2 linked regions of the Sediminicoccus sp. KRV36 genome follow. The protein of the gene in region 2 binds, or shares a complex with, the protein of the main gene of each other region. Links are inferred from orthologs where the notes say so. Each region holds a gene or a part of one and is shown on either strand. Other genes may lie near its edges.

What was found.
Region 1: the proteins of ccmA (region 2) and LHU95_RS03175 are in contact, whole or in part, in a solved structure (PDB 8CE8), measured with the Escherichia coli proteins. The link is inferred for Sediminicoccus sp. KRV36 from one-to-one orthologs.

The regions. Positions count from the first base shown.
Region 1 is NZ_CP085081.1:662,588-666,212, reverse strand. Bases 643-3,625 are described here. They hold LHU95_RS03175 (heme ABC transporter permease), read right to left. Parts: upstream 2,539-3,625; coding sequence 1,747-2,538; downstream 643-1,746. Other genes in these bases: LHU95_RS03160 (tripartite tricarboxylate transporter substrate binding protein), read left to right, coding at 3,598-3,625; LHU95_RS03165 (Rieske (2Fe-2S) protein), read left to right, coding at 3,126-3,482; LHU95_RS03170 (EVE domain-containing protein), read left to right, coding at 2,701-3,129; ccmE (cytochrome c maturation protein CcmE), read right to left, coding at 1,077-1,604; LHU95_RS03185 (heme lyase CcmF/NrfE family subunit), read right to left, coding at 643-1,057. Outside these bases: more of LHU95_RS03185, read right to left, coding at 1-642. UniProt on the Escherichia coli protein: Required for the export of heme to the periplasm for the biogenesis of c-type cytochromes.
Region 2 is NZ_CP085081.1:4,369,840-4,375,929, reverse strand. Bases 1,987-4,796 are described here. They hold ccmA (heme ABC exporter ATP-binding protein CcmA), read left to right. Parts: upstream 1,987-2,989; coding sequence 2,990-3,604; downstream 3,605-4,796. Other genes in these bases: LHU95_RS20850 (hypothetical protein), read left to right, coding at 4,462-4,796; ccmB (heme exporter protein CcmB), read left to right, coding at 3,732-4,382; acnA (aconitate hydratase AcnA), read right to left, coding at 1,987-2,944. Also shown: LHU95_RS20870 (RraA family protein), read left to right, coding at 1-208; more of acnA, read right to left, coding at 254-1,986; more of LHU95_RS20850, read left to right, coding at 4,797-4,821; LHU95_RS20845 (hypothetical protein), read right to left, coding at 4,920-5,312; DNA repair protein RadA, read left to right, coding at 5,485-6,090. UniProt on the Escherichia coli protein: Part of the ABC transporter complex CcmAB involved in the biogenesis of c-type cytochromes; once thought to export heme, this seems not to be the case, but its exact role is uncertain. Responsible for energy coupling to the transport system.

The DNA of each region.
Region 1 (3,625 bases), 3.7 Mb from region 2 along the record:
GCACGATCCCGCCCTCCCGCGAGATCGGCGCGAAGACGCCGGCCGGCGCCATGGCGGGCGCGCGCCAGGCAAAGAGCGCGAAGGCACCCGCGATGTAGATGCCGAGCAGGCACAGGATGAAAATGCCGCGCGCCGGGTCGGAAGCGAAGGAATGCACCGAATTCAGGACGCCCGAACGCACCAGGAAGGTGCCGAGCAGGCTGAGCGCGAAGGCCAGCAGCGCCAGCAGCACGGTCCAGATCTTCAGCGCCTCGCGCTTCTCGACCACGATGGCCGAATGCAGCAGCGCCGTGCCGGCCAGCCAGGGCAGCAGCGAGGCGTTCTCCACTGGATCCCAGAACCAGTAGCCGCCCCAGCCGAGCTCATAATAGGCCCACCAGGAGCCGATGGAGATGCCCATGGTCAGGAAGGACCAGGCGGCCAGCGACCAGGGCCGCACCCAGCGGCCCCAGGCGGCGTCCACGCGCCCCTCGATCAACGCGGCCACGGCGAAGGCGAAGGTCACCGCGTAACCCACATAGCCGAGGTAGAGCAGCGGCGGATGGATCGCGAGGCCGATATCCTGCAACAGCGGGTTCAGCCCCTGGCCATCCGGCGGCGGCGGCCAGATCCGCTCGAAGGGGTTGGAGGTGAACAGGATGAAGGCGAGGAAGCCCAGCGAAATCAGCCCCATCACGCCCAGCACCCGCGCCTGCAGGGCCGAGGGCAAGCCGCCGCCAAAGCCGGCCACCGCCGCGCTGCACCCGGCCAGCACCATGACCCAGAGGATCATCGAGCCCTCGTGATTGCCCCAGGTGCCGGTGATCTTGAACAGCATCGGCTTGGCCGAATGGCTGTTGGCGACGACGTTCACCACCGTCGTGTCATTCATCGCATAGGACCAGATCAGCGCCGCGAAGCTGATGACGATGGCGACGAAGCCGGCCAGCGCCAAGGGTGCGGCGGCCCCCATCAGCCGCGAATCGCCCCGCTGCGCGCCCCAGAGCGGCAGGCCGGACTGCGCGATGGCGAGCATCGCCGCCAGGATCAGCGCGAAATGGCCAAGTTCGGGAATCATGAGCCGATATCCAGATTGATCATGAGCCGCTTCGCGGCGGGTTGGCCTGCGGGCGTGCCGGGTCCAGCGTGTTCCAGGTCGCCGGCGCGGGGGCGGCGCCCTGGGCCGGATTCCAATGGCCCGAGCGTTTCAGCGCATCGGCCACCTCGGGCGGCATATAGGTCTCGTCATGCCGGGCGAGGACTTCGCGGGCCCGGAAGGTGCCATCCGCGCCCATCATCCCCTGGGTCACCACGCCCTGCCCCTCGCGGAACAGATCGGGCAGGACGCCGGTGAAAATCACCGGCACCACATGCGCGCCATCGGTCACACGGAAATGGATCGCCGGGCGGCCCTGGTCTTCGCCCTGGCGCTGCACGCTGCCGGCCTCGACCAGCCCGCCCAGGCGGAAGGAGCGTCCCGGGGGCGGCGCTTCCCGCGCGATATCCGAAGGCGAGCGGAAGAAAACGAGATTGTCCTGGAACGCCGTCAGTGTCAGCGCCGTGGCGCTGCCAAGCCCGATGGCGCAAAGCAGGAGGATATAGAGCCGGCGCTTCTTCCGCGTCATTTCCGGAGTTCCAAGGGGTGGCGTTCCAATTGGGCGAGTTGCCGCCTGGCCGCACGATGCCGGCCCATCGCGGATATGGCGAGGATCGCGAAAACGCAAAGCACCGCGCCCCAGCTCAGCAGCACATGCAGCCAATGCGTGCTCACGCTTCCACACTCCGCAGGGCAGGCGCATCGGCGCGGCGGGCGGCGGCCATCTGCAGGGCGCGGACGCGGCGCTCCATCACGGCGGCGCGCGTCGCGGCCAAGGTCACCGCCATGAAGGCCAGCGTAAATCCCAGCGTGCACCACAGCAGCGGATAGAGGATGTCCACATGCATCCCCGGCGCATTGAGGCGCGTGACACTCGCCGGCTGGTGCAGCGTGTTCCACCAATCCACGCTGAACTTCACGATGGGCACGTTCACCACGCCCACCAGCGCCAGGATCGCGCCCATGCGCGCCCCGCGCTCCGGGTCGTCAAAGGCGCGCACCAGCGCCGCATGGCCGAGCCAGAGGAAAAACAGCACCAGAACCGAGGTCAGCCGCGCATCCCAGACCCACCAGGTGCCCCACATCGGCCGGCCCCAGAGGCTGCCCGTCAGCAGGCACAGCGCCGTGACCGCCGCGCCGATCGGCGAAAGCTCCCGCGCGGTGAGGTCCGCCAGCGGGTGCCGCCAGATCAGCGACATGATCGAGAGGATCGCAAGGCCGGTGTAGCCGCCCATCGCCAGCCAGGCCATCGGCACATGCACGAACATGATCCGCACCGTCTCGCCCTGCTGCCAATCCTTCGGCGCGAGCCAGAGCCCCCAGACCACGCCGATGCCCAGCACGACCAGGGCGGCGCCCGAAAGCCAGGGCAGCCAACGCTCCGTCAGCCGCAGGAAGCGGCCGGGATTGGCGAAACGATGCAGCGACCCTGAGGATCGCGGAGTGTGAGCGACGTTTTCCACAGCACCACCATAGGCAGATGCGCCAAAGGATTGAAGCGCCCCCGCCCCAGGCATCCGCCAGGGAAAAGATCGCCCAGCGGAATGATCTCCGCCCCATTGGCACGGCCACCGCACATATGCGAAGCCTTCAGCCAATCGCCACATCGCGCCGCAAAGAAACCCATGGCCAAGCCAAAGCCCGCCCAGCCCAGTTTCCTCGTGAAATCCGAGCCCGATGTCTTCGGCTGGGAACAGCAGGTGGCCAACGGGGTCGAGCCCTGGACCGGCGTGCGCAACGCCCAGGCCGCGAATTTCCTGAAGGCCATGCAGAAGGGCGACCGCGTCTTCTTCTACCACTCCAATATCGGCAAGGAGGTGGTCGGCATCGTCGAGGTGGCGCGCGTGGCCTATCCCGACCCCACGGATGAGACGGGGCGCTGGGTCTGCGTGGATGTGAAGACCGTCTCGAAACTGCCGCAGCCCGTCACGCTCGCCGCCATCAAGGCCGAGCCGCGGCTGGAGGGCATCGGCCTGATCCGCCAGTCCCGCCTCTCCGTCATGCCGATCAGCCCGGAGCACGCTGCCGTGATCCTGGAGATGGCCGGGGCATGAAGGACGCCGCCGATTGGCGCGTGCTCTGCCGCCTGGACGAGATCCCGGATGGCGAGGCGCGCGGCTTCCCCGCCCCGCCGGGCGGCTTCACCGGCCTCTTTGCCATCCGGCGTGGTGCCCGCGTGCTGGTCTATGTGAATTCCTGCCCGCATATCGGCCTGCCGCTGGAGCCCGTGCCGGACCGCTTCCTCGACCGCAAGCGGGAGATGATCGTCTGTGCCGCGCATGGCGCGCGGTTCCGGATCGAGGATGGGGAATGCGTCTCCGGCCCCTGCATCGGCGATGCGCTGGAAGCGGTGGAGGTGCGCATCACGGACGGGGAAATCCGCATTCCGCCCGATGCCGGGATTTGAGGGGGCCGGGATTTGAGGGGGCGGGATTTGAGGGGGCGGGGGTTTGACCGGATGATTCACGCTGGTAGGGTCTGACCCGAGGAAATTTCAGTCCCCAACAGAGGGAACCCCCTGCATGAACGCTTTCACCCGCCGCGCTTTGC
Region 2 (6,090 bases):
CGGCCAGGTGGTGATGCCTGGTGACCTGATCTGCTGCGACGAGGATGGCGTGGTGGTGGTGCCGATGGATGAGGCGGAAGCCGTGATCGCGGCGGCCGAGGCGCATCAGGCCAAGGAAATCCGCAATGAGGGCGAAATCCAGTCCGGCACCTGGGCGCGTGACTGGGTGATCGCCAGCCTGCGTGAGAAGGGCTGCGAAGGCGCCTGACGAAAAGCGGCGGCGCCCCCTTGAAGGAGCGCCGCCCGGCGCGGCTCAGGCCGCCTTGGCCATCCCGCGCAGCACGTAATGCAGGATGCCGCCATTACGGTAGTATTCGACCTCATCGGCCGTATCCACGCGGCACAGCACCTCGGTCTTCATCACATGCCCATCGGCGCGGGTGATGACCATTTCCAGCATCATGCGGGGCTTCAGTTCCTCGACGCCGAGGATCTCCACCACCTCATCGCCGCGCAGCGAGAGCGTCGTGCGGCTCTCACCCGGCTTGAAGACCAGCGGCAGCACGCCCATGCCGACGAGGTTGGAGCGGTGGATGCGCTCGAAGCTTTCCGCGATCACGGCCTTCACGCCGAGCAGGAAGGTGCCCTTCGCCGCCCAGTCGCGGGAGGAGCCGGTGCCGTATTCCTTGCCGCCGAAGACGACCAGCGGCACGCCCTCTTCCTTGTAGCGCATCGCGACATCGTAGATGGGGGCCACATCGCCCGAGGGGTAGTGCTTGCTGATGCCGCCCTCGATGCCGGGGACCATCTCGTTCTTGATGCGGATATTGGCGAAGGTGCCGCGCATCATCACCTGGTGGTTGCCGCGCCGTGCGCCATAGCTGTTGAAATCGCTCGGGCGGACCTGGTGTTCCAGCAGATATTCCCCGGCCGGGCTCGACTTGCGGATATTGCCCGCGGGCGAGATGTGGTCGGTGGTGATGCTGTCCCCCAGCAGGCCCAGGATGCGCGCCCCCTTGATGGAAGCGAGCGGCTTCACATCCATCGTCATGCCCTCGAAATAGGGCGGGTTCTGCACATAGGTGGAGCCGCCATTCCAGCGATAGGTGTCGCTGTCCGCATCCACCTTGATCGCCTGCCACTGCGCCGGCCCCTTGAACACGTCCGAGTAGCGCGACATGAACATCTTGCGCGTCAGCACTTCGTGAACGACGTTGTTCACCTCCTCCTGCGTCGGCCAGATATCCAGCAGCATGACGGGCTTGCCGTCGGAGCCCACACCGATCGGGTCCTTCGACATGTCGATCTTCACCGTGCCGGCCAGCGCGTAAGCCACGACCAGCGGCGGTGAGGCCAGGTAGTTGGCGCGCACATTGGCATGTACGCGGCCTTCGAAGTTGCGGTTGCCCGAGAGCACGCCGGCGACGACCAGCTTGTTCTGCTCGATGGCTTCCACCATCGGCTCCGGCAGCGGGCCGGAATTGCCGATGCAGGTGGTGCAGCCATAGCCCACGGTCTGGAAGCCCAGCGCGTCGAGGTCGGCGGTCAGGTTCGCGCCGTCCAGGTAGTCGGTGACGACCTGGCTGCCAGGGGCGAGCGAGGTCTTCACCCAGGGCTTCGGCCGCAGGCCCTTGGCGCGCGCCTTGCGGGCCACAAGCCCGGCCGCGACCAGCACATAGGGGTTGGAGGTGTTGGTGCAGGAGGTGATGGCCGCGATCACGACATCGCCATGGCCCAGATCGAAATTCGCCTCCTCCACCGGCACCCGCTTGTTGGCCTCATCGCCCGGAACGCCCATCGCACCCGAGGCGAGGTCCTTGGCGAAGGAGGTGCCGACGGAACCCAGCGCCACGCGGTCCTGCGGGCGCTTCGGGCCGGCCATGGAGGGTTCGACGCTCGCGAGGTCGAGTTCCAGCGTGTCGGAAAACACCGGATCGGGCGTGTTCTCGTCGCGGAACATGCCCTGCGCCTTGCAGTATTCGCGCACCAGCTTGATGCGATGCTCGTCCCGGCCGGAAAGCATCAGGTAGCTGAGGGTCATCTCATCCACCGGGAAGAAGCCGCAGGTGGCGCCATATTCGGGCGCCATGTTCGCGATGGTCGCGCGGTCGGCCAGCGGCATGTGCGCGAGGCCGGGACCAAAGAACTCGACGAACTTGCCGACAACGCCCTTCTTGCGGAGCATCTGCGTGACCGTCAGCACCATGTCGGTCGCGGTCACACCCTCGCGCAGCTTGCCGGAGAGCTTGAAGCCGATCACATCGGGGATGAGCATGGCGATGGGCTGGCCGAGCATGGCGGCCTCGGCCTCGATGCCGCCGACACCCCAGCCCAGCACGCCCAGGCCGTTGATCATCGTCGTGTGGCTGTCCGTGCCGTAGCAGCTGTCCGGATAGACGAAGGTCTCGCCGGCGATGGTGTTGGTCCAGACCACCTGGCCCAGATATTCCAGGTTCACCTGGTGGCAGATGCCGGTGCCGGGCGGCACCACGCGGAAATTGTCGAAGGCTTCCTGGCCCCAGCGCAGGAACTCATAGCGCTCGCCATTGCGCTCGAACTCGATATCCACGTTTTTCTGCAGCGAGGTGGCGGTGCCGGAGACATCCACCATCACCGAGTGGTCAATCACCAGATCCACCGGCACCAGCGGGTTCACCTTGCGCGGATCACCACCCAGGCTGAGCAGCGCATCGCGCATGGCGGCGAGGTCCACCACGGCGGGAACGCCGGTAAAATCCTGCAGCAGAATGCGCGCGGGCTTGAAGGGAACTTCCTTTTCGGAATGGCCTTCCTTCACCCATTCGGCGATGGCGTGGGCATCGGCCACGGTGTAGCTGCTGCCATTCTCGAAGCGCAGCACGTTCTCCAGCAGCACCTTGAGCGAGAAGGGCAGGCGCGACAGGTCGCCGATCTGCTTGGCCGCTTCCGGCAGGCTGAAATAATGATAGGTCTTGCCATCTACTGAAAGCTGACGCGCCGTCTTGAGGGTGTCGGTGCTGCTCATGATTTTCTTCCTCACTCTTGCGCCGCGCTTTTAAGCATGGCCCTGTTGAATGGTCCATGGAGGCCGCCCCTGCTGCAAGCGCGTGAATTGGCCTGTTGGCGGGCGGAACGTCTGGTTTTTGCCGGACTCTCCTTCGAGGTTTCCCCTGGCGAGGCGCTTTTGCTGACCGGCGCGAATGGCGCGGGCAAGTCCTCGCTGCTGCGGCTGCTGGCCGGTTTGATCCCCGCCGCCGAGGGTTCATTGCTCTGGGATGGCGTGGATGCCTGGGCGGACCTGCCCGCGCATGGGGCGAGGCTGCGCTATCTTGGCCATCAGGATGCGCTGAAGCCGGCGTTGACGGCGCGGGAAAACCTGGAATTCTTCGCCCGCCTCACCGGCGGGGACGTGGCGGCGGCGCTGGCCGCGCTGGATCTGGGTGGGCTGGCGGAACTGCCGGCACGGGTTCTTTCCTCCGGTCAGAAGCGGCGGCTGGCCCTGGCGCGCCTGGCTCTGGCGCCGGCGGGGCTGTGGTTGCTGGATGAGCCTTCGGTGGGGCTGGATGCGGCCTCGGTCGCGCGGCTCGGGCCTATTTTCGCGGCGCATCGGGCGGCGGGCGGCATGGTCCTGGCGGCGACGCATCTGCCCCTGCCGCTGCCCGATGCGCGGGAGCTGCGGTTGTGATCAAGGCGCCGCCCGCCACCCTGCGCACCCCGCGGCCGCCCTTTCGGCGCCGGGTGAGGGGCTGGATGGACCTGCCCGATTCAACCCCGCGGGCGAAGCCGCCCTCCGGCTTTCGGGCGGGTTGGCCATGATTCCGCTCCTCGTTCGGGAACTGCGCCTCGCCATTCGCCATCCGGCCGATACGCTGTCGGCCGTGATGTTCTTCGTGCTGGTTTCGGCGATGTTTCCCTTCGGCGTCGGGCCCTCGCCCGAATTGCTCGCGCGCCTCGCCCCCGGCGTCCTGCTGGCCGCGGCGCTGCTGGCGGCGCTGCTGCCGCTGGACCGCTTGTTCGGCGCCGAGGCGGAGGATGGTTCGCTCGACCAATTGCTGCTCTCCGGCCTGCATCCGGCCGGCATCGCGGCGGCCAAGGCGCTGGGGCACTGGGTCACCACCGGCATTCCGCTGGTGCTGGCCACACCGCTGGCCGCCGCCTTGCTCAACCTGCCGACCGATGCCTGGCCGGCGGCCATGCTGGCGCTGGGGCTCGCTTCGGCCATCCTGTCCGTCTTCGGGGCCGCCGGCGCGGCGCTGACGCTGGGGGCCAGGCGCGGCGGCGTGCTGCTGCCGTTGCTGGTACTGCCGCTTTCCATCCCGGCGGTGATTTTCGGCGCCGCGGCCATCGAGGCGGCGGCCAGCGGGCTGGAAGCGCGGCCTTATCTGCTGCTGCAAGCCGCGATGCTGGCCTTTGCGGCCCCCTTGGCGCCCCTGGCGGCGGGCGCGGCCCTGCGCGGCGACTGAAAAAGCGCCGGCGCGTTTAGCTGGCCGTTAATCTCCATCCCATAGAACGGGATCATTCTCACTCGGATGGAGCAATCCCATGCGTCGCATTCTCTCCCTGGCCGCCTTCGTCTGCCTGCTGGCGGGCCCCGCCTTCGGCGCGGCGGGCACGCTCTGCGGCGGCCGTGTCGAATTGCTGTCCGTCAGCCCGCAATGGAATGAGCAGGCGCCGGGCCGGGCCGCCATCGGCCTGCGCGTCACCGTGGCCAACCGCACGGGCGAGGCGATCCTGCTGCAACCCGTGCTGATGGCCGGGGGCCGGCCGCAGCAGGGGCCGCCCATGATGCTGGTGCGCCACGGCGAGACGGTCTTCGCCCTGCGCCTGCCCGCGGACCAGCAACCCGGCCTGCCGCCGGAGACGCTGATCCGCGCGCTGGGCGCTTCCTGCCGCTTGAGCTGAGGGGGTCCCGGCGGGACCAAAGGGGGGGGAACGTCCCGCCGGGTTGCCGCCGCGCTGGGGGGGTAGGCTGCGCGACGACCTGGTCAGGGAAGCCTGCCTCAGCGGCAGGCCACCCGGGTTCCTGCGGCCAGGTCCATCGGAACGGCGGGGCCGCCCGTGCCGCTGGGGTTGTTCAGGCTCGCCACGCCCAGCAGGATGGATTGGGACGTGCCCCACGGGCCGAGCCGCGTGAAGTGGGTGCCATTCTGCCGGCTCTGCACGCGATGGTCGTTGAAGGTCACGGCGAAGGTGACATTCTCGCCCACCGTGCTTTGCAGGATGAGGTAGTAGTTCACCGTGCTGCGCGTGCTGGTGGATTGGGTGGTGCTGTAGAAGCTCGCCGCCTGCAGCTTGCCATTGCAATAGGGGTTCCCCTGGGCCGCCGCTTCGCTCATCGGCAGCATCGCCATCGCGCTGGCTGCGGCCATGGCCATCATCAGGTGCTTTCTCATTGGTTTTCTCCTTGCTGATCCAGTTCGGTTGGCGGGATCGCTGTTCCGATGACGCAACACTATGCGCCGGCCGCCAGCCTGGCCAATATGTTCAGGCATCGCCACTCATCGGTGGTGCCTATCGCCCGGGCTGGCTTGCGAAGCGGCATTGTTCTATTTATGTTCTTACGCCATGGCCAAGGACCGCTCCCGCTTCATCTGCCAATCCTGCGGTGCTTCCCATGTGAAATGGCAGGGCCGCTGCGATGGCTGCGGCGAGTGGAACACCCTGGTCGAGGAGAGCACCGCGCCGCGCAGCCCGGGCCCCGCGGGCAAGGCGCCACCGGGGCGCGGCATCACCTTCGTGGGCCTGGCCGGCGAGACCGCGCCGCCGCCGCGCCACCTGACCGGGATCGCTGAGCTGGACCGCGTTCTGGGCGGCGGCTTCGTGCCGGCCTCGGCCGTGCTGGTGGGTGGGGATCCGGGCATCGGCAAATCCACCATCCTGTTGCAGGCGGCGGCGCGCATGGCGATGGCGGGCAAGCGCGTTCTCTACATCTCGGGCGAGGAAGCGGTGGCCCAGGTGCGCATGCGCGCGCGGCGCCTCGGCTTGGCGGATGCGCCCATGGCGCTGGCCGCCGCCTCGGCTTTGCGGGACATCCTGGCCAGTCTGGAAGCCGAGGATGAAGCCACCCTGGTCGTGATCGATTCCATCCAGACCATGTGGCTGGACGCGCTGGATTCGGCGCCGGGCACCGTCGCCCAGGTCCGCACCTGCGCGGCCGAGCTGATCCGCTGC